DNA from 4 places in the Terribacillus sp. JSM ZJ617 genome. Region 1 is predicted to be linked to each of the others. Evidence: predicted binding sites of a transcription regulator. Region 1 holds the regulator's gene; each other region holds the start of a gene.
What was found. The regulator Rex, encoded in region 1, represses fermentation and respiration genes when NADH is low (regulators of the CRP and FNR family bind a similar motif). The targets are predictions, from matches to a motif close to TTGTGAAATATTTCACAA.
Positions count from the first base shown of each region.

Region 1 (7,666 bases):
ATTAACAATAACACTAAATTCCATTTTGGAAAAGTGTGAGATGATGAAGAAAAGACTTTAGGGGGATTTTGCTTGCTTACCAAGACCATCCGTTTCCTTATCATCTTTCTCTTGCTTACCGGAGTCACTGTCTGGATATTTGCTGCTTTCAAACCTTTTAAGCAGGATGCACTTATTGAAGATACTATAGGACAGATCGAGGTGTATGCTCCAGAAGCCATTAAATCATCTGTGACAGTTACAGATAAGGAGCGGATCGATTAAATACTGAAATGCATCAACACATGCAAACGAGAGGAAATGAGTCCTGAAGCTTCCTATCAAGCCCTTGATGCCACGCTGATTCTGTATGGAGCAGTAGACAATTATGATCGGCGTATGGCAGGATGGCAGTACGGTCAGTTTTGTGTATGATGGCACTATAATTGGCAGTGAGTTTGAACCTTTTCCATTGTAGAACAAGAAAAGCCGTCCTTTTTATATAGGCGGCTTTTCTTGCGGTATTGACAACTTCATGTATTTTCTAATCAATAACCTGCATCCGTTCATTAAACTTCGTTGGATACGACAAGAAGCCTAGCAAGATACTTGTCACAATGGCTGTTGTAAGCAGCAGGAAGAGAATCAGGAGCTGGAACATAACTGCCTGGAGCGGATCTGCTCCGGCAATGATTTGACCGCTCATCATACCTGGCAGCTGAACTAGCCCGATCGTTTTTTGGCTTTCTATCGTGGGAATAGTGCTTGCCTTAATGGATGCCAGCAGGGAGCGTTGAATCGCTTGCTTCGGTGTGCCGCCTAAGGAAAGGATAAGCTCTGTTTCCTCTCTTCTGGATGCCACTTCAGAAGTGAAGCGATTCAAAAACAAAATACCTAGCACCATCGAATTCCCTATAACCATTCCGCTTAATGGGATGATATATTGTGCAGTTGGAGGAGTAATCTGGAGTCCTAAAAGAATCCCTTGTGTCAGTACTTCGATTACCACGAATGTAAGCACCAGTTTCCATGTAATGCCCCTGATAGATGCACCTTTTTTTCTTGCATTCTGTACTGCTGCACCGATCATGAGCGCCACCATCAGGAAAATATAAAGAATATTACCGGAATCGAAGATAAACTGCAGTACATAGCCAACTGCAAACAGCTGGATAATGGAACGTACTGTTGCAATGACCGTATCTTTTTCGAGTCCCAGTTGTAATGTCTTAGATAAGAAAAGTGGGATAAGGACAAATATCAGAGTGAGTAACAAAGCAAGTGCATTCATTTTTCCTCCTCCATGACAAAGTGCTTAACGGCATCATTCTCTGGATGGTCAAGTATGGCAATCGGTCCTGCTTCGGCAATAGTGCCATTCATCATGACCCAGACTTCATCTGCAACCGTCTTTGCTTGTTCCAAGTTATGCGTGATCCAGATGATCGTCGTTCCATTCTCTCTATTGACCCGCTTCATCAGATTCTCAATATCCTGCCTAGAAACTCGATCCAAGGAAGAGGTGATTTCATCCAGCAGTAAAATCCCCGGCTCATTCAGCAGTGTTCTAGCAATAGAGACCTTCTGCTTCTGTCCGCCTGATAAATCCCTGCTATTTTGATTCAAGATATCAGGTTCCAAGCCTACCAACTGTATCATCCGCTCTGCCTCATCATCAGACAGCTCCTTTTCAGAGAGCTGTAATGGCAATGCCAGATTATCACGAACGCTTCCTTCAAGCATGATTGCTTGTTGGAGAACAACACCAACATGGCGGCGTAAGCTCACAGGATCAAACGTTATGATTTCCTTCCCATCGATCAGGATATTTCCGCCTGAGGGTGACAGTAATCCATTGCATAATCGAAAAAGTGTCGTTTTCCCTGCGCCTGATGGGCCGATTATTGCTGTAATCTTCCCCTTTGTGAACGCACCTGTAATATCGTGGATGATATGGTTTTTCTCCGTTTCATACGTCACATTCTCTAATGTGATGGCTTCTTGATGCTCCATGCTTACACTTCCCTTCAGCTTACATTTCTAGTTTCTCTGCCTGATCTTGATTTAGCCGTGAATGATATGATAAAAACATAAATTGATTCCAGTTTGTCTTTCTAAAGAAAAAGCACCTCTGCTTGAGAGGTGCTAGAATTAATAATGCTTCAAGAAATAAACTAATGACTGCAATTCAATAGCCAAGTCGATATGGTGAACACGAATATTGCTCGGTACCGCAATACGCGCTGGCGTAAAGTTCAGGATTCCAGCAATACCGCACTCGACAAGACGATCGGTGATTGCTTGTGCAGCATGCGCTGGCACCGTCAGGATCGCTGCACTAACATTGCTGATATATTGTTCCAGATCGTCGATATGGTATACAGGGACACCACCGATATTATGATCAACTTTTCCTGGATCCGTATCGAAAGCCATTTCTATTTTTGTATTGTTATTCTTCGTAAAGTTATAATTCAGAAAAGCTGTTCCAAGATTACCGACCCCGATCAGCGCCACTCTTGTGATCTCATCTTGATCTAGTGTTTTCCGAAAGAAGTTCAGCAAGTACTCTACATTATAACCATAGCCTTTTTTGCCAAGTGCTCCGAAATAGGAAAAGTCCCGGCGGATTGTAGCTGAGTCTACTTTAACCGATTCACTGAGTTCTTTTGAAGAGACTCTTGTCTTCCCCTGCAGATGCAGACTGTTGAGAAATCGATAATAAAGCGGCAGCCGCTTTGCCGTAGCTTTTGGTATTTTATTTTGGTCCATATACATGCTCATTTATCCTCCTAAAGCCTGCAGCTTCCAGAAGGGAACTTCGTGCAGCCATGCAGCTGATCAAAAAGGCCTATCGGACTAGAACGCTTTCGTTCTGTTACCTTCTTTCGTATATGATCAGCACTTGTTCCTAAATAATGGAATAATGGATGCAGACAGGTTCCTTTCTCGCATCTGTAAGGAGTTGCAGATGCTGCCTGCGGCTTCGTCCTTGAATTGTTACATATGATACTTTCACAAAGTACGATTATAGTTAACAACTTATTCTAACAGATTTGAGAAGGAAAGTCTTGTACAGATTCACAAAGACATACCTTGTCTCCATTTTAACAAATTCATTTCTGATGTCCATCCGCATGAAAGCGAAAAGCGCAGGAATTCGGTGCTTGCTACTGTTTTGTCACATAGGATACACTGATAGTATGAGGTGAACAGAATGATTTTATTGCAAGCGAACAATATAACGAAACTATTTGGCGCAGACGTCATTTTATCCAATATAAAACTGGAAGTACAAACACAGGACCGATTAGCCATTGTCGGACGAAACGGTGCAGGAAAATCTACCTTGCTGAAGATCCTTGCAGGGGAATTAAGCTATGACGAAGGAAATGTATTTTTAGCAAAGGATGCCACTCTTGGGTATTTGGAGCAGCATACCGGCTTGGAGTCTGAAAAAAGCATCCTGGAAGAAATGAAAACTGTCTTTGCAGATCTTATACAGCAGGAGGAGGAGCTGCGCCGTCTGGAAGCAAGGATGGGAGATCCTGAACTTATTTCAGACGAGACTGCCTACCAGCAGCTTCTAACCAATTATGATACTAAACAGCAGGCCTTCCGCTTGAACGGAGGCTATCAGTATGAAGCAGATATCCGTTCTGTACTGAACGGTTTGAGATTCGGAGATAAGGACTTGTCCACACCGATAGGTTCATTAAGCGGCGGTCAAAAGACGCGACTTGCTTTAGGTAAGCTTCTTCTCCAGAAACCGGACGTGTTAATACTGGATGAGCCGACTAACCACTTGGACATTTCTACCTTGGACTGGCTGGAAGGATATTTGAGCAGCTATCAGGGTGCTGTCGTAGTTGTATCGCACGACCGTTACTTTCTCGACAAAACCGTCAATACCGTCATTGAGATAGCTCATAATCACTCTGTTCGTTATAAAGGAAATTACAGTAACTATCTTGAACAGAAAGCTGCCAATTTCGAGCGGGAGCTGAAGCAATACGAGAAGCAGCAGTCCGAAATTAAAAAGATGGAAGAATTCGTCCAAAAGAACATCGCACGTGCCACAACGACAAAGCGCGCGCAAAGCAGACGCAAACAGCTGGAAAAGATGGAGAAAATCGACCGGCCGCTTCATGATGCATCTTCTGCGAAACTCACATTTGATATTGATCGGCGGAGCGGTAATGATGTATTGAAGGTAAAGGACTTGTCCTATCAGTATCCGGAAAGTACCTCCCCTGTCTTCGAACACGTTACCTTCCATATGAATCGTCAAGACCGCATTGCTCTTACTGGACCAAATGGAACTGGTAAGACGACTTTGCTCAAGACTATCATTGGAAAGCTGCCTGCTAAGTCCGGTCATGTGGAACTTGGGACAGGCGTCAGCATCGGCTATTACGACCAGGAGCAGACAGAATTGCATTCCTCGAAGAGTGTCCTTGCCGAGCTATGGGATGAGTATCCACTTATGGATGAAAAGGATATCCGCACAATTCTCGGCAATTTCCTGTTCACTGGCGATGATGTCCTCAAAGTCGTCAACACGCTAAGCGGGGGTGAAAAAGCACGTCTTGCCCTTGCGAAGCTGATGATGCAGAAATCCAATCTCTTGATCATGGATGAACCGACCAACCACCTTGATTTAGACAGCAAGGAAGTATTGGAAAGTGCATTAGCCGACTATCCGGGTACTATACTCTTTGTCTCACATGACCGATACTTCATGAATAAAGTTTCCACACAAGTACTGGAAATGGCGGACAAGCAGATTATATCCTACTTGGGCAACTATGATTATTTTATCGAAAAGAAACAGGAGAAGCAGGAAATTGCTGCTCTGGAGGCTTCTGCTGCAGAAACGAAGCAAACAACTGCTACACAGGAGAGCAAATCCTCTTATCATCAAGATAAGGCAGTAAAGCGGGAAATACGGAAACGGGAACGACGCATTTCGGAGCTGGAAGAGAAGATAGCCGAACTGGAGACTGAGATTGAAAGCAATGAGACTTTGCTCACAGATCCGGACATTTTCCAGGATTATCAGAAGGCCCAGGAAATCACTGAAAAGAATGAAGAACTTCAGGCAACACTTCTGGAAGTGATGGAGGAATGGGAAACACTTAGCGAAGAACAAGAAAGTTATACACAAGACTAAATGCGTTTTCATTGTTGATTTAATGGGATATACACAAGGTTATACACAATATCCACAGAATCCACAGAGTTTCCCCACTGATTTATCCACTTCTTTACCTGGTACTAATAGTGGGTTTCAATAAGTTATACACAATTCAGAATATATAATGTGAATAAAAAAAGCATCGTTTTCTTCATGAAAACGATGCTTTTTATTATAACGGCATGGATGCCTTTGCATTCATTGATAGATCAGCGAATTTCTCTTGCTGATAAAGAATGGATGCAGCTGCACCAATCATGGCTGCGTTATCCGTGCATAAAGCAAGCGGCGGGATAAGCAGATCAGCTTGCTTGTCCGCAAACACTTCTTCCAAAGAAGCGCGCAGACCTCTATTAGCAGCAACACCACCTGCAACAATAACTTGCTTAGCGCCAAATGCTTCGGCCGCTCGGATCGTCTTCCCTACAAGCACATCCACTACGCTGGCTTGGAAGCTTGCGGCGACATCTGCTGGCTCCAACGTTTGTCCTTTTTGCTTAGCATTATGCAATGTGTTGATGACCGCAGACTTCAAACCTGAAAAGCTGAAATCATAGCTCTCCGGCTCGAGCCAGGCACGAGGGAAATCGATCGATTGCTCGCCTTCTGCTGCCAGCTTATCAATGCGTGGGCCTCCTGGATAAGGCAGCTTCAATGTCCTGGCTACCTTGTCATAAGCCTCACCAGCTGCATCGTCACGGGTCTCCCCGATTACTTCAAAGCTGCCATGTTCTTTCATAAGAACAAGCTCTGTATGACCGCCAGAAACCACCAATGCCAGCAGCGGGAACTCGAACTCCTGCTCCAAACGGTTGGCATAGATATGTCCTGCTATGTGGTGGACGCCAATCAGCGGTTTGCCGATGGAGAATGCCAGCGCTTTGGCGGCATTCACCCCGACAAGCAATGCGCCGATAAGACCAGGTCCCTGAGTCACAGCAATAGCATCCAATTCTTCTTTCTGGATTCCAGCTTGCTCGATAGCCTCTTCAATGACGAGCGTAATCTGTTCCACATGGTGCCTTGACGCAATTTCCGGAACAACACCGCCAAAACGCTTATGACTTTCGATTTGGGAAGCAACAATATTGGATCTGATGATCCTGCCTCCTTCGATGACTGCTGCGGCTGTTTCATCACAGCTTGTTTCTATAGCTAAGATAAGTTCTGATGTTTTCATAAATTCACCCACATTACAATCGCGTCTTCCTGATTGTCTGTATAATAGTTTTTTCGGATACCGCCTGGTACTAAACCAAATTTCCTATATAAATACTGTGCCGGTATATTAGATACACGTACCTCAAGAGATAAACGATAAGCCCCTGCAAGTATTGCCTGTTCCATCACATGAGCAAATAGCTTCTCACCCAGTTTCTGTCCTCGAAAATTCGGCAGGATAGCAATATTCGTGATCTGTGCTTCATCGATGACGAGCCACATCCCGCAATAACCAGCAATCACACCGTCACTTTCAATGACAAAATAATTAGCAAACGTATTCTCCGTTATCTCACGTTCAAAGATATCGATGGTCCATGGAGTTGCAAAAGATGCTGTCTCGATTGTATGAACAGCTGGCACATCGGCTAATCGCATCGGGCGTACGGAAACCTGTGCGCTCACTTCTGCTGCTCCTGCTGCTTTAGCCAATTTGATTCCGCCTCTGTCATACGAACATAATTCGGTACGATTTGGTGTACATCATCTGTTTTCCTTGCCGCTCCTATTTGAGCAAGTACAGAGGGACGAGCATAATGTACAGCAGCTTCCGGGATTACGGCTTGATCACCCAGTACTTCCATGATCATACTGCGATACATGTCGATATCAGGGCTTAGAAACAATATCCTTTCCCCTTTTTCCCGCAGCTGTTCCAGCCAATTTGAGAATAGCGGATTGACGGTTTCTTCTACTTGTTCAAATGAATCACTATTACTGGTGTACAGGGCCGTATATACTTGACCCCTGCGTGCATCGAAGAAAGGACAGATATACCCCGAGAATAGCTCTCCTTGATGTGCAAGACCTTCCAGACTTGAAACACCGATAACATCGATGCCAAGTGCCCATGCCATTGTTTTCGCAGTTGACATACTGATTCGAACTCCCGTGTATGATCCAGGTCCCTGGCCAACGACAATTCGATCCAGATCAGCAGGAGTCATTTTTGTTTCCTTCATCAATTGCTCGATTGCCGGAAGCAATCGAACTGAGTGATCACGGTGTCCATGCATGACATGTTCGCCTAGTGTCACTCCATCTTTCACAATCGCTACTCCAAGCAGCTGATTGGAAGTATCCATCGCTAATATATTCATTCCGTTAACTCCTTACAAAGCTTTTCATAACGTTCACCAATCGGCTGCAGCAAGACTGTTCTTGCTTCTCCATCATGCTTGAGCGTAAGCTCCAGTCGTTCTTTCGGCAAGTAATCTTCAATGAATTGTGCCCATTCCACAATGGAAACACCCTCCCCTGAAAAATATT
Region 1 is NZ_JBISEQ010000005.1:1,328-8,993, reverse strand. It holds gene ACH6C1_RS15460 (hypothetical protein) at 73-264, shown strand; gene ACH6C1_RS15455 (ABC transporter permease) at 524-1,270, opposite strand; gene ACH6C1_RS15450 (ABC transporter ATP-binding protein) at 1,267-1,992, opposite strand; gene ACH6C1_RS15445 (redox-sensing transcriptional repressor Rex) at 2,131-2,757, opposite strand; gene ACH6C1_RS15440 (ABC-F family ATP-binding cassette domain-containing protein) at 3,197-5,152, shown strand; gene tsaD (tRNA (adenosine(37)-N6)-threonylcarbamoyltransferase complex transferase subunit TsaD) at 5,349-6,356, opposite strand; gene rimI (ribosomal protein S18-alanine N-acetyltransferase) at 6,353-6,802, opposite strand; gene tsaB (tRNA (adenosine(37)-N6)-threonylcarbamoyltransferase complex dimerization subunit type 1 TsaB) at 6,799-7,497, opposite strand; gene tsaE (tRNA (adenosine(37)-N6)-threonylcarbamoyltransferase complex ATPase subunit type 1 TsaE) at 7,494-7,666, opposite strand, start outside.

Region 2 (7,666 bases), on a different contig from region 1:
TCATTACTGCTTGTCTCGCGGCTTCCACGGGCTGATCAATGCTCGGCCGGACTGCTGCCATGATGTGCAGTCTATCGGTTGCTTCCGCAATAGCACCAGCTGCTTCCCAAAAGTTAAGCTGCTGATCGGCATTTTTCCCTTGGTATAGGTAGGTATCTGGAAGAAAGACGGCATCGAACCCTAAATCCTCCGCCAGATGCGCCGTTTCCTGCACATCTGACAAACTTAGCGGTCCACCATCCTCCACATGACGCAGCCAGCTGCTTGAAACTGGCTGCCAGTATGCATATTTCATTGTTATTACTCCTTTTGCACATAGGAAATCCTACCGAACGACACATCGATTCTACTAAAAAAGCTTCTTCGATGAGGAAGAAGCTCTGTATTGCAGCCGTCGTCATCTTATCACGCAGCTTTTCGCTGCAGGTCGTAGCACCTTCCTGCAGGACTGCCCTCCTGCAGTGGGTTGCCGGGCTTCATCGGGCCTTTCCCTCCGCCACTCGTTATAAGATTTCTTATGAATTGTACTTCCTACTATACCAGATTTGCAGTGTCAGATTCAAACAGAACAACTGCTATGCCTGCTGCATGTACGCCTCCATCAAAAGGCGGAACCCATCCTGTCTTGCTTTTTCTTCATAAACAGGACTGGTGAGCATGAACTCAATCTCCCCGCCGTAGTAGTCTTCCAGCTCTCCAAGCTGCTGCAGCACCTCAGCTGGTGTTCCGATTACCATGGTTGGACGATTGTCCTCAAGACGCTCCTTTTCATAAGGAGACATTTTATAATCTGCTGCTGTATCCGGACGCAGCATCCCTTTGACGGGCCTTCCTTGTTCCTGAAGCAGCGATGCAACCTCATGGCTCTTTGCCAGTGCTTCTGCAGCTTCTGTCGTCTCTGCACAGAACAAAAACAGACTGACCATCATTTGCGGCTGCTGCTTCCCTTTCCGGAAGGATTTCTGATACACATCCAGCACTGCCGCATCCTTGTCTCCCCGTATGAATTGGGCATAAGCGAATCCGATTCCATGATATGCAGCAAGACCTGCACTGCCAGCGCTGCCGCCCAGCAGCCAGACAGATGGGGCGGTGCCAATGCTCGGCATCGCTACCAAGTCCCCGAACCGATGCTTTTCTTCTTTTCTTATATTCAAATAATGAAGCAAATCGCGTATCTGCCGATCATACCAATCCTCCGGCACAGCTCTATGCTCTTGCAGCGCTCTTTTCGCTGCCGGCATTCCTCCTGGCGCACGCCCGATACCAAGGTCGATTCTTCCTGGATGAAGCGCTTCGAGCAATCTTGCATTTTCAGCAACTTTATACGCACTATAATGAGGCAGCATAACACCGCCTGAGCCGATACGGATACGGGATGTTTTAGCAGCAAGATGCCCCATCAGAAGCTCTGGACTGCTATGGGCGAGGCTGCCGGCGTGATGCTCGGACACCCAGAAACGCACATAGCCAAGTTGATCTGCAAGTTCGGCCAGCCGCACTGTTTCCTCCAATGCCTCTGTTGCATTACCGTCTTCTTTGATTCGGGATTGATCCAATATACTAAGCTTCATACTATCCACTCCTTCTTTGTATCATATCCTGTGCGAAAGACTTTTAAAAACAATCCGTTTTTCTGTATGCTAGAATTGACTGAATAAAAAGGATGGTGCTCATATGATTGGATTTATCGGATTAGGAATCATGGGTCAAAACATGGCAGCTAATCTGCTCGAAAAGGGCGAACAGTTAGTTGTCTATAATCGTACAAAAGAAAAAGCTCAAGCACTATTGGACAAAGGTGCTGTCTGGGCAGATTCCCCCCGGAAAGTCGGAGAACAAGCTGATATCGTATTTACGATGCTGACAGATCCTGCAGCTGTTCAAGCAGTTGCTTACGGAGAAGATGGGCTTTTCAGCGGGATGCAGGAAAACAGTTTATGGGTGGATGTCAGTACTGTTAAGCCAGCGTTCACAAAAGAGATGGCAGAAGCCGCTCGTGCGCACCATATCCGTTTTGTTGATGCTCCTGTATCTGGTTCAAAGGCACCGGCACAGCAAGGTAAACTGCACTTCCTTGTCGGCGGAGACGACCAAGATGTCAAGGAGGTCACTCCTCTGCTTGAGAAAATGGGACAAAGCATCCAGCATATGGGCGCCAATGGGAATGGCTCAGCTACTAAGCTGGCAGTGAATATGCTGCTTGTTCAATCCTTGACTGGTCTATCTGAAGCAATCAGCTTCGGCGAAGCAGTCGGCCTTGATAAAGAGCATCTGATGGATGTATTGCTTGCCCTTCCTGTTACAAGCGATATTCAAGCAGGCAAAAGGGATACGATTCTCCAGCAGAACTTTGAACCGCAATTCCCTCTGGAGCATGCTTACAAGGACTTGCAGCAGATTTCCGAAACAGCTTATGAAGCAGGCGCTCCTCTTCCAATGACAAACAGTGTGAAAGAACTGTATGCATTAGCGAAGAAAAATGGTTATGGCAAACAGGATGTCGCTGCCGTTTATGCACTTTTAGCAAGAGATTGAGACGAATCAGACAAAGAATCCGAATTTTTTCGGATTCTTTTTTTATTCTCATTTATTTTTTTAATTAACATTGGCATATTAACAAGAGGCACAGGGTATCAAGCTCTGAGATACTTAATTTGTGTGAAGTAATTTTTTTGCATATTTTCACCAAATTATAATCATTATCATCTGATCAATTTATTAAATTTTTTAAATCAGATAAAGGCATGCTATGACTGGTCAGAATACTTTCATATCAATATTTTTATGCTAATATAATTATGGTTTTATTAATTTAATTACTTTTAAAAGGAGTCTTCATCATGGCTGATTCATCTAACAAACCAAAACGGGAGGTCAAGTGGATTCCGCTCCTGATCACTGTATTGATCGGCGTAATTCTTTGGTTCGTCCCTTCACCAGATGGTGTTAAAGCAGAAGCATGGCATTTATTCGCTATCTTCGTTGCTACGATCATCGGTCTGATCATTAAACCGATGCCAATGGGCAGTGTCGCCATCCTTTCGCTGACGGCTATCGTTTTGACGAAGACACTTGGATTAGAAGAAGCGCTGAGCGGCTTCCAGAACAGTACAATCTGGCTCATCGTCATTGCATTCTTTATTTCCAGAGGTTTCATCAAAACCGGCCTCGGATCCAGAATTGCCTATTTGTTCGTACGTCTATTCGGTAAGAAGACTTTAGGCTTGTCTTACTCGTTGATTGGCAGTGACTTGATTCTGTCACCGGCTATGCCATCCAATACAGCTCGTGCCGGCGGTATCATTTTCCCGATCATCCAGTCGTTATCAAACTCATATGGCTCTAAAAGCGGTGATGGTACGGAGCGCAAAATCGGTTCCTTCCTGACTTTTGCTTCCTATCAGGGAAACGGGATTACTTCCGCAATGTTTCTGACAGCAATGGCAGCAAACCCATTGGCAGCTAGTGCTGCAGAGAGCGTCACTGGCCAATCCATCTCTTGGGGCAGCTGGATTCTCGCTTCCATCGTTCCTGGTATCATCAGTTTGATCGTTATTCCATTCGTCATCTTCAAGCTGTATCCTCCTGAAATCAAGGAGACACCGAAGGCGACTGAAATGGCAACAGAAAAATTGCAAAGCATGGGTAAACTGAAGCGTTCTGAATGGTATATGATCGGCGTATTCTTATTGCTGCTCGTATTGTGGATCTTTGGTGAGAGCTTCGGAATCGGCTCTACGACTGCAGCTTTCATCGGACTAGTCGTACTATTGCTGACTGAAGTTTTGACTTGGTCTGATATCAAGCAGGAACAAGGTGCATGGGACACACTTGTATGGTTCGCTGTACTTGTCATGATGGCAAATTACTTGAACGAACTTGGCCTTGTCCCTTGGTTCAGTGACATTATGGGAAATGTCGTAAGTACACTTTCCTGGCCTGTCGCTTTGCTCATATTAGCTATCGTGTACTTCTACTCCCACTATTTCTTTGCGAGTAACACAGCACACGTCAGCGCTATGTACGCAGCCTTTCTTTCAGTAGTTGTGGCTGCCGGCGCGCCGCCATTATTGTCAGCCCTACTGTTAGCTTTCTTCAGCAACTTGTTCGGCTGTTTGACACACTACGGCAGCGGTCCTGCACCTGTATTCTTCGGAGCAGGCTTCGTCACTCAGCAAAAATGGTGGGGACTTGGCTTCCTCATCTCCATCATCCATCTTGTCGTCTGGATCGGTATCGGCGGACTTTGGTGGAAACTGATTGGTCTATGGTAAATAAATAAAAACAGGAATCCTTCGTGGATTCCTGTTTTTTTAATTGCTTGTATAAGTAGCTGCATCTGCTGCTTCAATAAACGGACTCAAGTTACCAATGCTGTACATATGCAATTCATGCATCGCGCGTGTACATGCTGTATAAAGCAAGGTACGTTCTGATTCATGGCCATACGCCTCATCTGAGACATCGTACAGAATGACAGCATCGAATTCGATACCTTTGGCTAAATATGCAGGAATGACCGATAACCCTTTTTTATACTGGGAAGTTGTCTCTGTAATCAAATCTGCTTCCATTTCATCCTTGATCCAGTTATGCGCTTCTTTGCTTTCTTTACTAGTTTTGGCGATAACAGCAATCGTCTCATAACCTGCTTCCTTCAAGGAGTGGATTTTCACCAAGACCAGCTTCCGTCTCTCTGTATCATCAGCTGTTTTCGTCAGCGTCGGAAGATCTCCATCACGGTTGAATGGCTGGATTCGCTTTGCATGATCCAAAAGCTCCTTTGTAAAATCAACAATCTGCCTCGTTGAACGGTAGCTGCGCCATAGCTCGATCCGATGGCTGTCAACTGTGTTACCGGAAAGCACATTCTCCCCTGTCAGCGCATGCGCCTGAATGGCCTGATTGATATCCCCAAGCAATGTCATCCTAGCATTAGGGAACGCCTGCTGTAAGTAAGCGAATTGGAAAGCAGAATAATCCTGTGCTTCATCAATAAGCACATAACGGATGGTTTTATCCGAACGGTCACCAAGCACTTTATCACGGAAATAGACAAACGGCGTCACATCTTCCCAGCTCATGTACTTGCGGATGAGATTTTGCTTGGTTGTTTCATATAGTTCCGTCCATGATGCTGGCATTTCCGGACGTCTTTCAGCTGTCAGCATACGTAAATAGGATTTTTTCACATTGATGAAGGCATGCTTGCGCACTTTCTTGATCAACGGGCGAAGCTTTCGTTCTACAACCCATTTGCGAAGGATTTCTTCTTCCTGTTTGTTTTCCTCAAAATCATCTGTTTCTGTGCGGTCTTTCTTTTGAAGCTCGGAAAAGGCCTCGACATAGTCTTCCTTCTCCATCAGCTCCACTTCTTCCCGGACCCAATCTTTCCTTGTCTCCCAATCACCCCAAAGCTGCAGCTTTTCTACGATCCAAGCTGCCGTCAGCTCTGCTCGGTTCGAAATCGGCAAAGTGTTGGATAGGCTGTAGAAATAAGATTGAATCTCCTGTTTGCTCACTATACGCTGCTTGCGGAAGCTGACGTCCTTGAATATAAGGCCGGCGCGCTTGAATTCATCCAGCTTGTCATCGATATACTGTTTAAAATCAAGGCTTGCTTTATACTGGATTCCAGCCAGCCGCTGCTCTTTTTCCTCACTGGAAGCAAGCAGCATATACTCCATCTGTTCAAATGGTGTTTCGATCGTTTCTCTGCCTTCCAGCTGGGCATCCATATGGGCATAGAAGGTGGCTTGCCTCATATTATCTTCGCCAAGCTCCGGCAGGACATTGGAAACATAGCTATTGAACAGCGGGTTCGGCGACAGCAGTACAATATTCTCAGCCGTAATGCGGTCACGATAATGGTATAGCAGGTAAGCAACACGCTGCAGTGCTGCTGATGTTTTCCCGCTGCCTGCCGCACCTTGTACGATCAGATTAGCTGCTGATTCATTACGGATGATTTGATTTTGTTCCTTTTGAATCGTGGCAACAATACTTTTCATCTCTGTACTGGCATTACCGCCCAAAACATACTGCAGCAGACTGTCTCCTATCGTCACTCCAGTATCGAACAAGGCTACAAGCTTGCCATTCCGGATGATGAATTGACGTTTGAGTGTCATATCACCCTGAATCTTGCCTTCTATCGTTTCATACGAAGCACCACCAGGAGAGAAGTCATAGTACATACTGGAGATTGGTGCACGCCAATCATAAATAAGGAAATCCTCTTCCTTCTCATCCATCAGACTCGCTAAGCCTACATAGATTTCTTCGTCTTGATCAGCACCCTCTTCCCGGAAGTCGATACGACCAAAATAAGGGTTGCGCTGCAGCCGATCCAGCGTCTTCACTTCATTGTGAATCTGCTGATGCGTTCGTTCCCGCTCCCCTAGAAGCTCTGCTTGCTGCTTCAAGCTGGCTTGTGTTTCGTTCACATCATCCGGTTCATCCAGGTTTACGGTCACATCCTCCCAGAAGTTTTTCCGAAGATCAATTACTTTCTCCCGCAGACCTTGTATCATGCCTGCCGTTTTTTCACGCTTCTTTTCGATCGTCTCCTGGACACGGGCCACACGGGCTTGTTCGTCCTTCAAATCCTTTTCATCTTCGGTCATAGCGGCGTCCCTCCAAAACAATTGACATTTATATATAAATGATGTATAATTTTAAATGGTTTGCTAAATTATGTTATATTAGCAGAACATCCTCTATTTTATCATGTTCATTGTTCCCCTGCAATTTTTCTCTATCCTGTCATTTCCAAGCTATCCTTTTGCATATCCTTTCTATTCGTGTGTATAATTAGTTAGGGAATCGAAATATTAACGCGAAAGAAGTGTTTTTCATTCATGACGGACGAACAGCTCGCAAAGCGTAATCTGTTTATCATGTGGTTCGCGAACTTCTTCATCTCGGCAAGCCTGAGTATGATCATGCCATTTCTATCCTTATATATTTCATCATTCGGCACATTATCTGAACGGGAGGTTCAGAGCTGGTCAGGTATCATTTTCGGCGTAACTTTTGTTACCGCATTCATCTGTTCGCCATTCTGGGGTAAAATCGGCGATCGGTATGGACGAAAGCTGATCCTGATTATATCTTCCTTCGGCATGGGGGTTTCCATTCTCCTGCTCGGATTCACCGAAAATGTATGGCAGCTATTCATGCTTCGTGTGTTCATGGGGATCTTTACAGGCTTCATCGGTATATCTCAAGCATTCATCTCGACTCAGACGCCCAGCCACATTGCTGGACGTGTGCTAGGCACCTTACAGACCGGAAGCATCACCGGTATGCTTTTCGGACCAATGATTGGCGGCATACTCGCAGACAGTATCGGCTTCCACGGTACGTTCCTGCTCGTATCGATAAGTGTCTTCACCTCTGCTCTCTTGGTCACCTTCGGAACAAAGGAATATCCGGTCAAGATTCAAAAAGGCGAAAAGTCACACTATACCTCTAAGGAAGTGCTCGCACATATTCTGCGGGACCCGATTTTATTGGTCGTACTCATCTTAAGTTCATTGATTCAAATTGCCAATTTCAGTGTACAGCCTATTTTATCCTTGTATGTGCAAGAACTGCACGGACCTGAGAATATCGCATTCTACTCTGGTATCGCCTTTTCAGCGGCTGGCCTTGGCAATCT
Region 2 is NZ_JBISEQ010000001.1:567,671-575,336, reverse strand. It holds gene ACH6C1_RS02825 (LLM class flavin-dependent oxidoreductase) at 1-295, opposite strand, end outside; SAM riboswitch class I at 400-512, opposite strand; gene ACH6C1_RS02820 (LLM class flavin-dependent oxidoreductase) at 576-1,574, opposite strand; gene ACH6C1_RS02815 (NAD(P)-dependent oxidoreductase) at 1,678-2,538, shown strand; gene ACH6C1_RS02810 (anion permease) at 2,844-4,277, shown strand; gene helD (RNA polymerase recycling motor HelD) at 4,317-6,629, opposite strand; gene ACH6C1_RS02800 (MFS transporter) at 6,864-7,666, shown strand, end outside.
Region 2: ACH6C1_RS02810 (anion permease) is a predicted target of Rex. The motif match lies at 2,674-2,691, and genes of this name have one in related genera.

Region 3 (7,666 bases), on a different contig from region 1:
GTGCTTTCCTTCTTTTTCACTGTCCCATACAACCTTGCACTCCTTAAATTATAACGATTGGTCTAGATAATAATAATTTTTTTCGTTTAACCTGTCAAGAATGTGATCTGCAATTTAGTTTGTAAAGTTATTGTAAATTTCAAAGTCCTGTAGAAAAGGTAATGTTATAGTACAAATGAATTTTATAGCACGTTTCAAGCTGTTTCAACGATTAATATATGGAAAGGAGCTCCAAATATGACGCATGACCAAAAAAAGTTATCATCTCTTCTTGAAATCTTTATTATTTCTTTTCGTTTAGGCTGTACATCGTTCGGTGGCCCGATTGCCCATCTCGGTTATTTTCAGGAGACGTATGTACGGAATAAACGCTGGATCGATGAACACACTTATGCCAATTTGGTTGCACTGAGCCAGTTCCTTCCCGGACCTGCCAGCAGTCAAGTCGGTATTGGCATCGGAATTATAAGAGGCGGTATTGTAGGAGGAATTATCTCGTTTATCGGGTTTACGTTGCCTTCAGTTCTGATACTCATTCTATTCGCTCTATTTCTTGGACAAACGAATCTTTCGAATGCAGGCTGGATTCAGGGCCTGAAGCTCGTCGCCGTTGCAGTCGTTGCTCATGCCATACTTGGAATGAGCAAGAAGCTCACAGCGACCCCCCTCACAAAGGGAATTGCCTTAGGCACCCTAGTTCTTACACTTTTATGGCCTCATCAATTGTCACAGCTGCTTGCACTATTGCTTGCAGCTGGTGTTGGATACCTCCTGCTTCATCTGAAACTGAACGAAGAGGAATCAGGTCATTTACATATTTCTATCAGTAAGAAGACCGGTGTCATCTGTCTTAGTCTTTTTTTACTTTTATTAGCTGGTCTGCCAGTGCTGCGAGCTATAACAGATGCTCCGCTTCTTGCTATGGCTGACAGCTTCTATCGTGCAGGTTCCCTCGTATTTGGAGGCGGTCATGTTGTTCTTCCGCTTTTGGAGCAGGAATTCGTCCCAACCGGCTGGATCAGCCAGCAAGACTTTCTTGCAGGGTATGGAGCTGCTCAAGCAGTCCCCGGCCCTCTCTTTACATTTGCGGCTTATCTTGGAACTGTGCTTTATGGGTGGCAAGGTGGATTGCTAGCTACCGCAGCTATTTTCCTGCCAGCTTTTCTGCTCTTAATCGGAGCCCTGCCATTCTGGTCGGGTCTGCAGAAAAACAGCAGCTTCCGCAAAGCCTTTGCCGGTATCAATGCCGCAGTTGTAGGAATTTTGATCAGTGCATTCTTTATTCCTATCTGGTCATCGACGATCCATTCATCCATCGATATTGCATTTGCCGCTATTTTCTTCAGTCTTCTGGCTTTCTGGAAAGTTCCAGCTTGGGTTATCGTATTATTCGGCGCCGCGTGCGGTATTGTTTTATAGTATTATCAAATTCGCCAAAATCGATCAGTTTATACTGTTGGTCGTCAGTCCAGGCCCTAATTGTGCATAAAAAGAAGCCTGGTATCCGAAAGGATATCAGGCTTCTCCTCGCACTGGTGCATTTTTGCTGATTAAGATTAATACTACCGTCAGCGACAGCATGATCAGGCAGCCGATTTGCACCGCTGCAGCTACATCCGTCAGCTGATTGATAACGGCCAAAACTGCTGTCATCACGATAATCAGGATGGATTCTATTGATTGATACATACTCATCATCCGGCCCATTTTCTCAATTGGAATATGCTCCTGCATATAAGTCATATACCCAGCATTCGCAAAAGCCAGTGCACCAGATAATAGGAATACACCCACACTTGCAGGGAGAAAGCTTTGAGAATAAGCAAACAATATATACCCTAAGGCCCCTCCAGCTCCTCCATAAGAAAGCAGTTGAATGGAACGGAAATGGCGACTTATGATAGTCAACAATACAGAACCCGAAATAAAACCGATTCCAGCAATACTTACAAGCAGTCCATAAGCAGATTCTGATAATCCGATTGCTTCTGCAGTAAACGCAACTTCCATAGAATCGACAGCTGCAGTCATGACAGTGATGCAGCTGAACAACAGCAGCAACAGGGTCAGCATGACGAATTTTTTACTGAATGCTGTAACAAGACGCCAATCCTTTCTCCAAACTTTTAGCCAACCCTTCTCCGTCCTTTCTTCCAAGCTAACTTTTACAGATGGCAAAGCTATGCATATACTAACTGCTGCCAACAATAATAGGATATTAGCGCCTAATGCCACCTCAACAGATCCTGCGCCAACTAAAATCCCTGCAGCTGCCGGCCCTAATACAAAGCCGCTGCCATCTGCAATAGCACGATAGGAATTGAATTTCTGCCAGTGCCGCTTATGGATTAACCCAGTGATATACGGCAAACTTGCAGGTTCAAAGATGGCCCCTGCAGCTGCTACGAAGAAAACAAGCACATAAATTTGCCATAGGGAAGTGGCGATGATCATCCCGGCTATACCGAAAATCCTTATAGCGTACAAAAGAATCATCAGCTTCCGATTATCCAGCCGATCTATGATACTGCCCGCCCAGCTGTTCATCAGCAATCCAGCTGCTGGCTTGATCATATAGAGGATTGCAACTGCTGCTGCAGCCTGATCTGCTTGCTCGTATACCATTAAATTCAAAGCAATCAAATAAAGCCAATCACCGCAGGATGCACATGTAATTGCTGTAAGCATTGCGATAGCGCGTAAACGGTAGTTCTTCATCTTCATTCCCCTCTCTCTGTTTGAAGTGAAGCCAATAAAAAAATCCCACCCCCAAGATTGTCATCTTAGGGGCGAGATACCGTCGCGGTGCCACCCTAGTTTCCCCGGCAGGTCACCCAGCCAGGCTCAGAAAGTACACGCATTGCTGCGTAGACCCTTGTGCGTTAACGGGCACTTCCCGGACTGCCATCATCTTCATCCGGCAGACAGCTCCGCGGTTTGTTCCAGCTGAACTCCTTCACCCTTTTCAGCATTACAGGGATTCTCTGTAAAAGGAGCGTCCATGCTGTACTATTCCGCATCATCACTTGTAAATTTTTTCTATAATATCATGTGAGGAGCTACTGTACAACACGTTGTGAGAACTTTTCGTAAGTTTCATCGCTTGCCAGGATATACAGCCTGTCTTCAGATTGAAGGGAGGTTTCTCTTTTACTTAGGTAGTTCATATCCTGATTGATACATAGCAGGACCATCCCTTCTCTCGTCAGCGCTTCCTGCGCATCTTGATATGTTTTCCAAACAGAGGCAGGGTGTATCTCAAAAATATTCGTCCCGTACTGTTTGCTCAATAGCTGACGGAAGAGATTTGATGTTCCCGGCGCCATCACAGCCTTGGCCATCAAAAGGGAAACGGAGTCATTGGATAGAATAAAATCGTCAATGGATATATGCTCAAACTTAGGAATATGTGTTTCATTATTGATTTCTACAACAGTATGTATATTCGTATTTTCTTTTTTGGAAAGCCCTTCGACCGCTGAAGCTATCAGAAGTGTTTTAGCATCTGCTAATAGTGTAGATTCCAGTTCAGGATCTGAGAACACAGCAACGCGTGCAGCTTCCAGGAGATTTGCTTGTATCAAAGTCGTTTCATCAGATGGATCTCCTTGTACAAAAGCAACTTGTTCATGATCGAATGGATGCTCTTTCCTATCATCAACAACAACAATAAAGGCATTTTCTTCACTTGCCAGCACTTCCTCAATTGATCTCTTCACCTTTTTTGACCAACCGATATAAATATAATGCCCTTTCCTTTTGATCATCAATTTCCCCTCCCTTTGCATGCGATTATAAGCTGAGGCACCGTCTACAATCTTTCCGATCAATACACCAATTACGCCGATTCCGAATAAGAACAAAAAGATTCCAAGCAGTCTTCCGGGTACCGTCTCTGGATAAAAATCTCCATATCCGACTGTGGTTACAGTTGTCATCGTCCACCAGAATCCATCGAACAAAGATGGGAAATTATCTTTCTCGATTACATGAATACCGACGGTTCCTATCAGCACGACAAGGACAGACGCCAAAGCTATTGCCAGAAAATTGAACCCAGTGATGCTCTTCCATAAACGAATGAAAATTAGCATAGTCTCTCCTCCTAGACTTCCATTATAACTGGAAAAATAAGAAAAATGACTGATATCTTACATTTCGCAACATACAAAAAAGCACCTCCGATGGGGAGGTGCTTTCGATATGTTTATGTTTAGTAAGCTAGGCTGAATAGTCCTTTTACGTGAGTCAAGTAGCGGATGTTACTTGCTTCTTTCATCATTGTAGCAGGAAGACCTTTCAATGGTGTTTGGTTCGCACCGATGAATGCTACAGCATCCCTGCGGCCAAGGCTCGCAAGTGTACCGGAGTTGATCGGGCTGAAGTTTTCCATTGTTTTGCCTTCAAGGTAAGCGAATAGGTTATATCCTACTAGCTCGCCCATTTGCCAAGCGATCTGTGCTGTTGGAGGCCAAGGGCGACCGTCTTCACCGAAGTATACAGCACTGTCACCGACAACGAATACATCTTGGTGGCTCTTAGACTGAAGGAAGTTGTTCACAGTCGCACGGCCGCGATCTGTTTCCAATCCAGATTCAGCTACCATTGGAAGCGCTTGTACGCCGCCTGTCCATACAAATGTATTTGTTTCGATTTTCTGACCATCTTTCAATTCCACGACATTGCCTACTACGTTCGTTACAGGCAAGCCAAGCAAGAATTCTACGCCGCGTTTTTCCAAGCTGGACTGCGCACGATCGATTAGATGCTGTGGAAGCATCGGAAGGATCTTCGGACCGGCTTCAACAAGCTGAAGCTTGATTTCTTTTGGATCCACACCGTGAGGCAAGCAGTAAGAAGCTAGCTTGTCCGCGATTTCGCCGACTAGCTCAACACCAGTCAGACCGCCGCCACCGATAAGGATAGTCGCGTCTGCAGGATTTTTAGATGCTGCATATGCTTTAATTTTATCTTGGATTTGGTTATACACTTTGTTTGCATCATCTGCTGATTTCAAAACAAGGCTGTTTTCTTCCAATCCAGGGATACCGAAGTAAGCAGTCTTACTTCCAAGACCTACTACCAAAGCATCGTAAGAAAGTGTATTTCCGCCAGCAAGAACTACTTCCTTCTTGTCGACATTGAAGCTTTCCACTGTTGCTACTTTGAAGTCTACATCCAAACCTTTCAAAAGCTTCTCAACTGGCATTGCCACTGCTTGCTCGGAGATGCTGCCCGCTGCAAGACGGTGAAGCTCAGTGATGATTTGGTGTGTAGGTGTTTTATTGATAAGCGTTACATTTGCTTGCGCTTTGCTGTAATACTTACGTACGGTTTGAGCGGCTAAGACTCCGCCGTAACCGGCGCCTAAAATAACGATATTCTTTGCCATACTTAATCCTCCGTCCTTACCTTATAAGCTCTTATTTTTGTTTTTGTCTTTCTTTTTCGTTCGCTACTTCAAGATAGCTCTGAACAAAACGGAACATCTTTTGTGCTTGTGGATCCTTCATCAGACGAAGCAGACCAAAAAGGCCGATTGTTTCGTTGCTTGTTTCTGCACGGTCTTTAGCTTCAATCGCAGTTTGGGCAACTGTTTTCACAGAATCTGTCACTGGATGAAGCACTTCTGTAATTGCATTAACTGTATCGGATTTCAACACATCATCTGTTGCTACAGCTTGTGCGAAGTCGTAAGAAGCAGTCAAAGCGTTCACAAGTTCATTGATTTTTGGAAGCTGTTCAATCAAAGAAGTCAATGATTCTTGCACTTCAGGTTTTAGCAATTGCGCAGCTAGGTCCTGTTGGCTCTGGCTAACACTTTCGTTTGTTTCTGACATAACGTATTCTCCTTTGCTATGGTAATGCATTATATTTATACGTAAACATTATACTTTGTTGTGAATTTGTTCACAACTGTACGTTCACAAATTGCTCAAAATATCCACCTACAACTTTACTCCTACTTGGAGATCTTGTCAAAAGTTATTTCACACACGTTAATGATTTTTTTCATTTCCTATTATATAATCGAAAAAAAGACATAATAAAAGCCCTTACACTCTTTTGCTTACGTAGCTTTCCCCTATTCCAGAAAAATATTAAAATTATTATGCATTCTTCCCGAAGCTCATGCTCTCATACCGGCCTCGAATGATACTATACACCCCGAACAGAATGAACCCAACTGATACAATTGCAAGGAGCCAGCGTCCGTATGGCTGCTGTGAAACTTCTGCCAGCGCTCCATCCAGTCCTTTCGCTTCATCTGGATCAGACTGAATAGCTGTAAGGACGAAGAAGAATCCAACTACGCCGAAAACAATGCCTCTGCTTACCAAACCGATGCGGCCTGCTTGGCGGGCAGCACGTTTTTGGTGCTTATTCATTTCAGCTGTCTTGAATCGATTCATAAAGCTTCCAGACACGCCACTGAAAAATTCATAGACGCCGTATCCGATGATAATAAGTCCGACTGCTGCAACCAGCCACTGTCCGAAGGGATATGAAAGTAGCTTTGCTGTCAGGGATTGCTCGCTCCCTCCGCCGCTTCCTTGATTCGTGGCAGCAAAACGGAGCGCATTAAATGCAATACTCGCATATATGACCGTACTGACGCCATAGCCTATGCGAATAATGATACCTTTTGTACGGTTTCCGTTTCCTTCTTTATTCGGATCCTTGATGGCTAGTATCGCATCCCAGCATACATACCCGATTAATCCTATTCCGATCAGCCATAACAAAACATTTCCAAAGGGCATACCCGCCAGTTTTTGCAGCATACCACCTGTGTCAGTCGTATCTCCTCCCACGTGAAGCGCAGCTAAGAGTGCAAGAACACCGATGAGGGCATAGACTATCCCCTGAGACATATAACCGATTCGTCCAAACCTCCGAATCCATGGCTTTGTTTCTTCCTTTGTATCCTTTGCCTTTTGTTTAGCTTCTGTTTTATCGGCCATAGTCGTCTTCCTCTCCTGTTTTAAAAGCTATACCCATGCCGTGCAGAAGAGAAACCGGTAAAAATAGGTTAGGCAAGCTACCCTTGCACAGGTGCCTACATACGATGAAGAAGAAGCAAGAAGGGAGAATGATGATGTATTACGAAAATGATGACAAACAAGAGCAGCAACGACAAATACAATTTCCAGGCGGACCTGGTTTTGGCGGTCCCGGCGGCCCTGGCTCAGGCGGATCTGGATTCGGTGGTCCTGGGTTCGGCGGCGGGCAAGGCGGATTTCCATTCGCCCCCCCTCCGGGAGCTGGCGGTCAAGGCGGAGGACAGCAGGGGCAGTTTGGACCTCCTGGACCTCCTCCATCTCAAATTCCGCAGCTGCAGCCAGTAGGCGGAAGTGGTGGTCCTTCTGCCTTTGCTATAGATCCGGGCGGAATCCGTTTCTGTCTCTTCCGTTACACGTATATGCAGCTTGAGAACGGCCAGCGCTTCTGGTACTACCCAGTATTTGTCGGCCGTACTTCGATTGCCGGCTTCCGCTGGCGTCCGCAGCAGTTCCGTTGGCAGTTCTTTGGCATTGACCTCAGACGAGTTGCAGCATTTAGTTGCTTTTAAGCAAAAAAACAGGCCTTCCTGCGGGAAGGCCTGTTCTTATTTATTGAGTACACCCATAAGCTCAGGCAGCCATAGACTCAGTGCCGGAATATA
Region 3 is NZ_JBISEQ010000004.1:243,482-251,147, forward strand. It holds gene ACH6C1_RS14770 (TetR/AcrR family transcriptional regulator) at 1-32, opposite strand, end outside; gene chrA (chromate efflux transporter) at 238-1,419, shown strand; gene ACH6C1_RS14780 (MFS transporter) at 1,516-2,718, opposite strand; gene ACH6C1_RS14785 (potassium channel family protein) at 3,060-4,094, opposite strand; gene ACH6C1_RS14790 (NAD(P)/FAD-dependent oxidoreductase) at 4,214-5,392, opposite strand; gene ACH6C1_RS14795 (helical membrane plugin domain-containing protein) at 5,424-5,840, opposite strand; gene ACH6C1_RS14800 (DUF1206 domain-containing protein) at 6,111-6,965, opposite strand; gene ACH6C1_RS14805 (transporter) at 7,097-7,573, shown strand; gene ACH6C1_RS14810 (TRAP transporter large permease) at 7,610-7,666, opposite strand, start outside.
Region 3: ACH6C1_RS14795 (helical membrane plugin domain-containing protein) is a predicted target of Rex. The motif match lies at 5,899-5,916, and genes of this name have one in related genera.

Region 4 (7,666 bases), on a different contig from region 1:
AATCAAGTCCACATCATCCAATGACTTGTTGAAGTTCTTTGCAAGATTTCTTGCAGCATTTTCACATAGATCTGTTACATACTCATCTTCAGCAGCGATTCTTCTTTCTTTGATTCCAGTTCGCTGTACAATCCATTCATCGGAAGTATCGACCATTTTTTCAAAATCTGCATTGGTCAATACCTTTTCCGGGATATATGTTCCAATTGCTGTTATACGTGCTTTGGATTCCATATTATCTGCCTCCTTCACATCTGCCTCCATTATACCATCTAGTTTTAATACCTGGTACTAAAAAGAGAAATTTAATTATCTTTTTTCTCGGCATGGGAAGCTAACAGCTCTAAAACAGCATCGTCCATCGGCGGGTTATGCAAGCCGGCACGCACGTCCCGATAATGCTGCTCAAAAGCTTGCTTCTTGGAGAGACCTCGGCCTCCAGCAATCCGCATTGCCAAGTCGACTACTTTAGCTGCAGCTTTTGTTGCATTCACTTTAACTGCTGCAAGCTCCGGTCCCATCATATGCCGCTTCTCAGGATAGCTATCCCACAAGCTGGCAACATGATACATAAAATGTCTTGCTTGCATTAGCTCCAAGTCCATTTCACCTATCTTCTCCCGGATATGAGGCACACTGATAATCGGATTATCCAATGTGTTTGGCTGAAACGTTTTAGCAAATGAAACAGCTTCATCACGTGCACTTTTGGCAATACCTAAGTAACACGCTGGAATATGCAGTAATGATCCCTTCGGTCCGGCTTTCTTCCGGGTCTTTTCTACATAGCAATCTACTGGTACTCTTACTTGTTCCAGAATTAGATCGTCACTGCCAGTTGCACGCATTCCCATCGGGTTCCAAGTCTTTTCGACACGCACCCCGTTTATTTCCCTGGCAATTAAAAAGCTTCCGATCGTCTTATCTTCTTCTACATAAGCAGTCACTAAATAGTAATCCAGGTCAGCTGCCATGGATGTGAATGTCTTGCGGCCAGTCAGTATATAATCATTGCCTTCCCGCACAGCTTTCGTTTCAGGCATCCCCCCTCTTGTGGGACTTCCTGTATTCGGTTCAGATGCTGCGCGATTGACAATTTTACGCTCCTGAACAACTTCTTCCAGAAACTTTTCGAACATATCCTTTGGCCAATCTGCATTTTCGCATAAGTCCTGCATGGTACTCAAGTGCCACCCTATCGATAGGGCAGCTGCTCCATCGCCGGCGGCAACTATCTCCTGAGCCATTAAGAAATCATGCAGATTTGCTCCGTCTCCTCCTTGAGCTTTCGGTACAGTAAGCAATGTATACGCTGTCGTTCGAAAAGCATCTACCACTTGTGAACTGAGCTGCGCCTGTTCATCACCAAGCCGTTTGAATTCTTTTGCCACTTTCGCTACTTGTTTCGCTTTTAAAAGAATATGTTCATCATTTGCAATTATCATGCCGAACGAACCTCCTCATCTATCTTCTCTATTTTAGTGAAAAGAAAAAAAGAATACAAAAAAACCCGCTCAGGTGAGCGGGTTTTATGTGTTACATACTCATACCCATGTGCATGTGACCGGAAGTCATCAGCCAGTATGTGCCGACGATGATAACGATAGCGATGAAGAATCCGAAAAGTGTATTCCCGGAAATCAAACCGCCGTCTTCTCCTTCCGTCATGTGCATGAACATAACGAGCTGCAAGGCAGCCTGAATCACAGCGAAAATCAAGATGATGATGAAAATCGTTGTTGATGACCAGTCTGTCCATAGCGCTGTTGCGAAGGCTACAAGTGTCAACGCGATTGAGATCAAAAATCCGATGATGTGCTTCCAAGGGAAATGTCCTTTTTTCGTTTGTTGACTCATATTAATTCACCATCCCCATCAAGTAAACGCATGTGAAGATAAAGATCCACACAACATCTAAGAAGTGCCAATAGAGACTAGAGATAAAGACCTTTGATGCCGTTTTTGGTGTAAGCCCTCTTCTTGCTAGTTGGATCAGAAGAAGAATGATCCAGCCGATACCGATCGATACGTGTAGACCGTGTGTACCAAGCAAGATAAAGAACATAGACCAGTGTGCACTAGTTCCCAGTGTAACACCTTCGTGTACATAATGTACGAATTCGTATAGCTCATAGCCGATGAATCCTGCACCTAGGATAAGTGTAATGATCATCCAGCCAATAACACCTTTTACATTGTTCGCACGCATTTCGTGAATCGCGAGTCCGCAAGTGAAGCTACTTGTAAGAAGCAGCATTGTCATAATCATGACTAGGCCGGCTTCGAACATCTCGATGGATGTTGGTCCGTCGCCTACACGTGATTGTAACGCGAAATAAGACGCGAATAGTGTCGAGAACAAAGCGATCTCTGCACCAAGGAAGGTCCAGAAACCGGTGATGTTCAACCGGCCGGCTTCTGATTGGTATTCCAATGGCGCGTTGGGGTTCACATTGTGATCATGTGCCATTTCTTCACAACCTCCTTTATTTATTCGCTTTCGCTTCTGTTTCTTTTATTTCTTCCACGCTGACATAGTAACCATCATTGTAATCGAATGAACGAACAATCATAGTGATGAAGATACCGACAGCACCTACGATTCCGATCCAGTACCAATGGAATACAAGCCCGAATGCTGCCATACCCATCAATGCAGACATGATTGCCGGTGTAGATGAGTTACTAGGCATGTGAATTGGTTTATAATCCGTGTTCTTCTGTTGATCAAGACCTTTTTCCTTCATATCCCAGTAAGGATCAAGACCTGTTACTTCAGGAAGGACAGCGAAGTTGTAATGCGGTGGGATAGACGATGTAGTCGCCCATTCCAAGTTACGTCCAAGACCCCAAGCGTCACCAGTTTTCTCTCTTGGTGAATATCTCCAACTATAGTAGATATTGTATACGAAGATGAGGAATGCAAGACCCATCAGGAACGCACCGATTGTGGAAATCATGTTCAATCCTGTCCAGCCATCTTCTGGCAAATAAGTGGAAATACGTCTTGGCATACCGTCCAACCCTAGGAAATACTGAGGGAAGAAACATACGTTGAAGCCGATAACGAAAATCCAGAAAGCCCATTTACCGATTTTTTCGTTCAATTTATGTCCGAACATTTTTGGATACCAGTAAATCAAACCTGCGAAACAAGCAAATACAGTACCCGAGATCAACACATAGTGGAAGTGAGATACTAGGAAGTACGTATTATGATACTGATAGTCAGCTGCTGCCATCGCAAGCATTACCCCTGTTACCCCACCAATTACGAAGTTCGGGATGAAAGCAAGGGACCAAAGCATCGGAGTCGTAAAGGTAATACGTCCTCGATACATCGTGAATAACCAGTTGAATATCTTAACCCCGGTCGGGATAGAGATAGCCATTGTTGTAATAGAGAAGAAACTGTTTGCTTCAGCACTATTACCCATTGTGAAGAAGTGGTGAACCCATACAAGGAAGCTCAATACAGAAATCGTCACAATGGACACAACCATCGCTTTGTAAGCGAATAGCTGTTTTCTTGCAAATGTCGAGATGATCTCAGAGAAGATCCCGAACGCAGGAAGGATAACGATATATACTTCAGGGTGACCCCATACCCAGAATAGGTTGACCCAAAGCATCGGGTTACCATCACCTTGCAAGGTGAAGAGCACGGAACCGAATAAACGGTCAAATGTCTGCATAGCCAATGCAACTGTAAGCACTGGGAATGCAAAGATGATGATCAGCATTGTGATCAATGATGTCCAAGTGAACATGGACATTTTCATTAGTGTCATACCTTTCGTACGCATCTTAAGGATGGTAACGAAGAAGTTGATACCTGTCATCAATGTACCGATACCAGCAATCTGGATTGCTAGCAAGTAGTAGTTCTGACCAGGGCCTGGGCTGAATTCATTCGTCGCAAGCGGCGTATAACCAGTCCAACCGGCATCAGGTGAACCACCGATGATGAAGGAAATATTGAATAGAGCCATACCGACAAAGAATGTCCAGAAGCTCAAGTTGTTCAAGTACGGGAATGCAACGTCACGTGCACCGATTTGCAACGGTACGATGTAGTTGATCAAACCGATCAAGAATGGCATCGCCATGAAAAGGATCATGATAACACCGTGTGTCGAGAATACCTCGTTATAATGCTGCGGATCCAGGAATTCCATCCCTGGCTTCGCAAGCTGCGTACGGATCATCAAACCATCGATACCGCCGCGGAAAAGCATTAATAGGGCACTAAGGATATACATGATACCCAGTTTCTTATGGTCAACGGAAGTCAGCCATTCTTTCCATAGCCAACTCCATTTTTTAAAGTAAGTAAGGGCAGCTACAACGGCGATTCCACCGAGCAAGATGCTGATCTGTGCGCCCAGAATCAATGGATCGCCGGTAATGATAAACTCATTCCATTTTAAGTCCAAAACTCTTCCCCCTCTCTCTGTTACTCATGACCCGCATGTGCATGTTCTTCAGAGTCCATGTCTTCATCCGAGTTGTCTACAGTATTGTCTTGCTGATAGTACGGAATTTCGTCTTCAGGCAAGATGTTTTGAGATTTGTCTTTCGCATGCGGATTCTTCGGCTCATAGCCTAAGCGATCCCATGCTTCCAATGTGTAGTCCGCATTTTTTGAATGGTCGATCCATTGCAAGTGCGTACCATTGAATTCAGCTGTTCCGTCATCTGTTTTATCGTAGACACCAGGAATCAGAAGATTGTCATACTCGTATTGTGTCAGTTCTGGAGCGGAGTTTTGTACGTCTTCCACCCACTGTTGGTAATCAGCTTCTTCATCGGCGTAGACTTTGAATCGTTGTTCGTTGAAGCCTTCACCTGTGAAGTTAGCGTTTCGCCCATCGTACGTGCCAACGTGGTCTGCTTGCAGATAAAGAGTTGTCTGCATGCCTGCCATGTTATATTTCTGACCACCTAGGCTTGGTATCCATAGAGCAGCCATGGAATCGGCAGATGTCAATTTGAATTCCACTGGACGGTGAATCGGAATATGCAGATAGTTCACTGTTTCGATGTCTTCTTCTGGATAGGTGAATACCCATTTCCAGTTGATGGATGTTGCATGTACTACTAGAGGGTCTTCTTGCGCTGCTTCAGCCGTCTTAGGCTGAGGCGCTTCCTCCAGTGAATAGATCGTTCTGACAGTAGGGACAGCCAAAATTACTACGATGATAATCGGGATGATCGTCCAGATAGTCTCGAGCAGCATGCTGCCGTGTAGTTCAGGGCTGTACTTGTCGTGATCCTTTCTTTCTCTGTACTTGACAAGGATAATCGTCAAAAGTACGAATACAACCGCAACGATTGTAAGCATAAAGATGATTGATAGAATAATAAGGTCACTCTGCTGACTTGCCACTGGTCCTTTCGGATCAAGCACTTCCGGTGTAGAACAGCCGGCGAGCATTAGCGGCAGGGCAAGGAACAATAGAAGACTTAAGGGTTTCAATTTTTTAAGCATGCGCCTGCTTCCCTTCCTTTCTTTACCTGAATTCACAGAAACGCTTGTTTTCCCTCTGCATAGGAAAACAACCATATCCGCTATAATAGGGTTTTGATAAGTATTTCACAATGAAACTTCCGCATTCCCGCAGGAGTAGCAGAAACTCAGCTGGAAACACACAATCACACTGTCGAATAGACAGTGTCTGACAACAATCCAGAAACTAGTGTAATACAAAGCAGCCAAAAAGACCAGACTTGCCTGGTAAGTAAACAGTTCATTTTTCATTCTAACACCGGCAAAAAGAGAGAATAAGAATAAGTAGTGAACAAAATTTGAACGTTTCATGTAAATCTGCAACTATTTGTGGTTTACCAGCCATTATCTGGTTTTGCTGTAATACACCGTATTGCGAACAGTCTTACCATCTACATGCAGGCTGTCAGAATAATGTATCCCCTCCAGCTTATAGCCGAGCCGTTCCGGAACAGCCCGGCTTGCACTGTTTTCTTCATCGCATAGTATCTGAACCCGCCGGACACCAAGCTCTGTAAAGGCATACTCCGTTTGAGCTTCAACGGCTTCCGTCATAAATCCCTGGCCGGTATGGCGAGTATCCATCCAATATCCGATTTCTACTTTTGGAACATCCCAATCTATCCCGTGAAAACCGCTGGATGCAATGAATTCTCCAGTATCCTTACGGAAAATGAGCATCCGCAGATTGGTCCGATTGATCCAATTTGCGACCGACTGCCGGATATTTTCCTCCGTTTCTTCCGGAGTCGGCAGTTCCTGCGCAAATGGCATCCAGCGCTGCAGCTCCGGCAGAGATGCTTTGATAGCTTCGTTCATAGCTTTGCCATCACCGATTTTAGGCTGCCTGATGATAAGACGCTCTGTCTCAATAGTAGTCTTGAAATCTCTTAATATTGGATTCATCGCTGCTCCCCCTCCTAGAAATTTATTCTAGTATGAAGGAAGGTATTGGACCTTGCAATACTATTCAGGCTGCTTCTGGTTGCTTTTTCTCTTCTCGATAAGATATTGCGGATAATAGAATTCCAATGATAGAAATACCGGCTCCGATAACTGAAAGCCATGTATAGCCAAGATTTGCATCCAGCACAAGTCCGCCTATATAAGCTCCGCCAGCATTCGCCAGATTGAATGCTGACACACTTGCTGCTGCTGCAATTGTCGGGCCCTCTTTTGCTGCCATAACGATTTTTGACTGCAATAAAGGGGTTGTTCCAAAAGCACCGGCACCAAACAGGCCAATAATTAAAACAGCAGTGATCGCATATGGTGTTGCCAGCGGGAACAATAGGAGAATGGCAGTCAGCGTTGCAAATACATAGATTAACGTTCTAGTCACATTGCCAGCAGCTAGCCGCGGCGTTGAAAAATTACCAATTACGCTCCCCATTCCGAAGAAGAAGAGACTGATCATGATTCCGACTCCTCCGAAGCCAGTAACCGACCGCAGCAGCGGTTCAATGAACGTGTAGGCAGTAAATACACCTGAGTAGCCAAAGATGATGATAGCTATCGTCAGCAGCACCTGTTTATGTTTGAATACACTAAGCTCCTGCTTGATACGCGGCGTTTCTGCCGGCTTTGTATTCGGTGCACAAATAAGCAGCCCGATTAATCCTAACACTCCGAGAACTGCAATTAGCCAGAATACGAGACGCCATTCTATCAGTGAGCCAAGATAAGCGCCGAATGGGACACCGATCATGATGGCTATAGTAAGTCCGCCATTGACGGCGGCAATCGCCTGAACACGTTTACGCGGTTCCACAAGGTCACTTGCCATGACAAAAGCGAGCGCGAAAAATGGACCGTGCATAAAAGCGGAAGCGACACGCGAAACAAGCAGCACTGTAAAATTCGGTGCTGTCGCGCTAATAATATTACTGATGATGAAGATCAGCATAAACAGAAGCAGCATCGGCTTCCTTGGCAATTTGACAGATAAGGTTGTCATAAGCGGACCGAATATTGCCACACCAAGTGCATACATGCTGACAACAAGACCCGCTGATGCAATTGTCACACCGAGATCCGACGCGATATGGGTAAGTACGCCAGTGACAACATATTCCGTTGTTCCGATGGAAAAAGCGCAAATCATCAAGACGGCAATCACTGTCGTAGGTTTAAATTGTCTGCCTGCTAGAGACATGT
Region 4 is NZ_JBISEQ010000001.1:1,133,482-1,141,147, reverse strand. It holds gene ACH6C1_RS05635 (ketoacyl-ACP synthase III) at 1-234, opposite strand, end outside; gene ACH6C1_RS05630 (acyl-CoA dehydrogenase family protein) at 306-1,445, opposite strand; gene qoxD (cytochrome aa3 quinol oxidase subunit IV) at 1,537-1,857, opposite strand; gene qoxC (cytochrome aa3 quinol oxidase subunit III) at 1,859-2,470, opposite strand; gene qoxB (cytochrome aa3 quinol oxidase subunit I) at 2,487-4,436, opposite strand; gene qoxA (cytochrome aa3 quinol oxidase subunit II) at 4,457-5,491, opposite strand; gene ACH6C1_RS05605 (GNAT family N-acetyltransferase) at 5,855-6,415, opposite strand; gene ACH6C1_RS05600 (MFS transporter) at 6,480-7,664, opposite strand.
Region 4: qoxA (cytochrome aa3 quinol oxidase subunit II) is a predicted target of Rex. The motif match lies at 5,585-5,602, and genes of this name have one in related genera.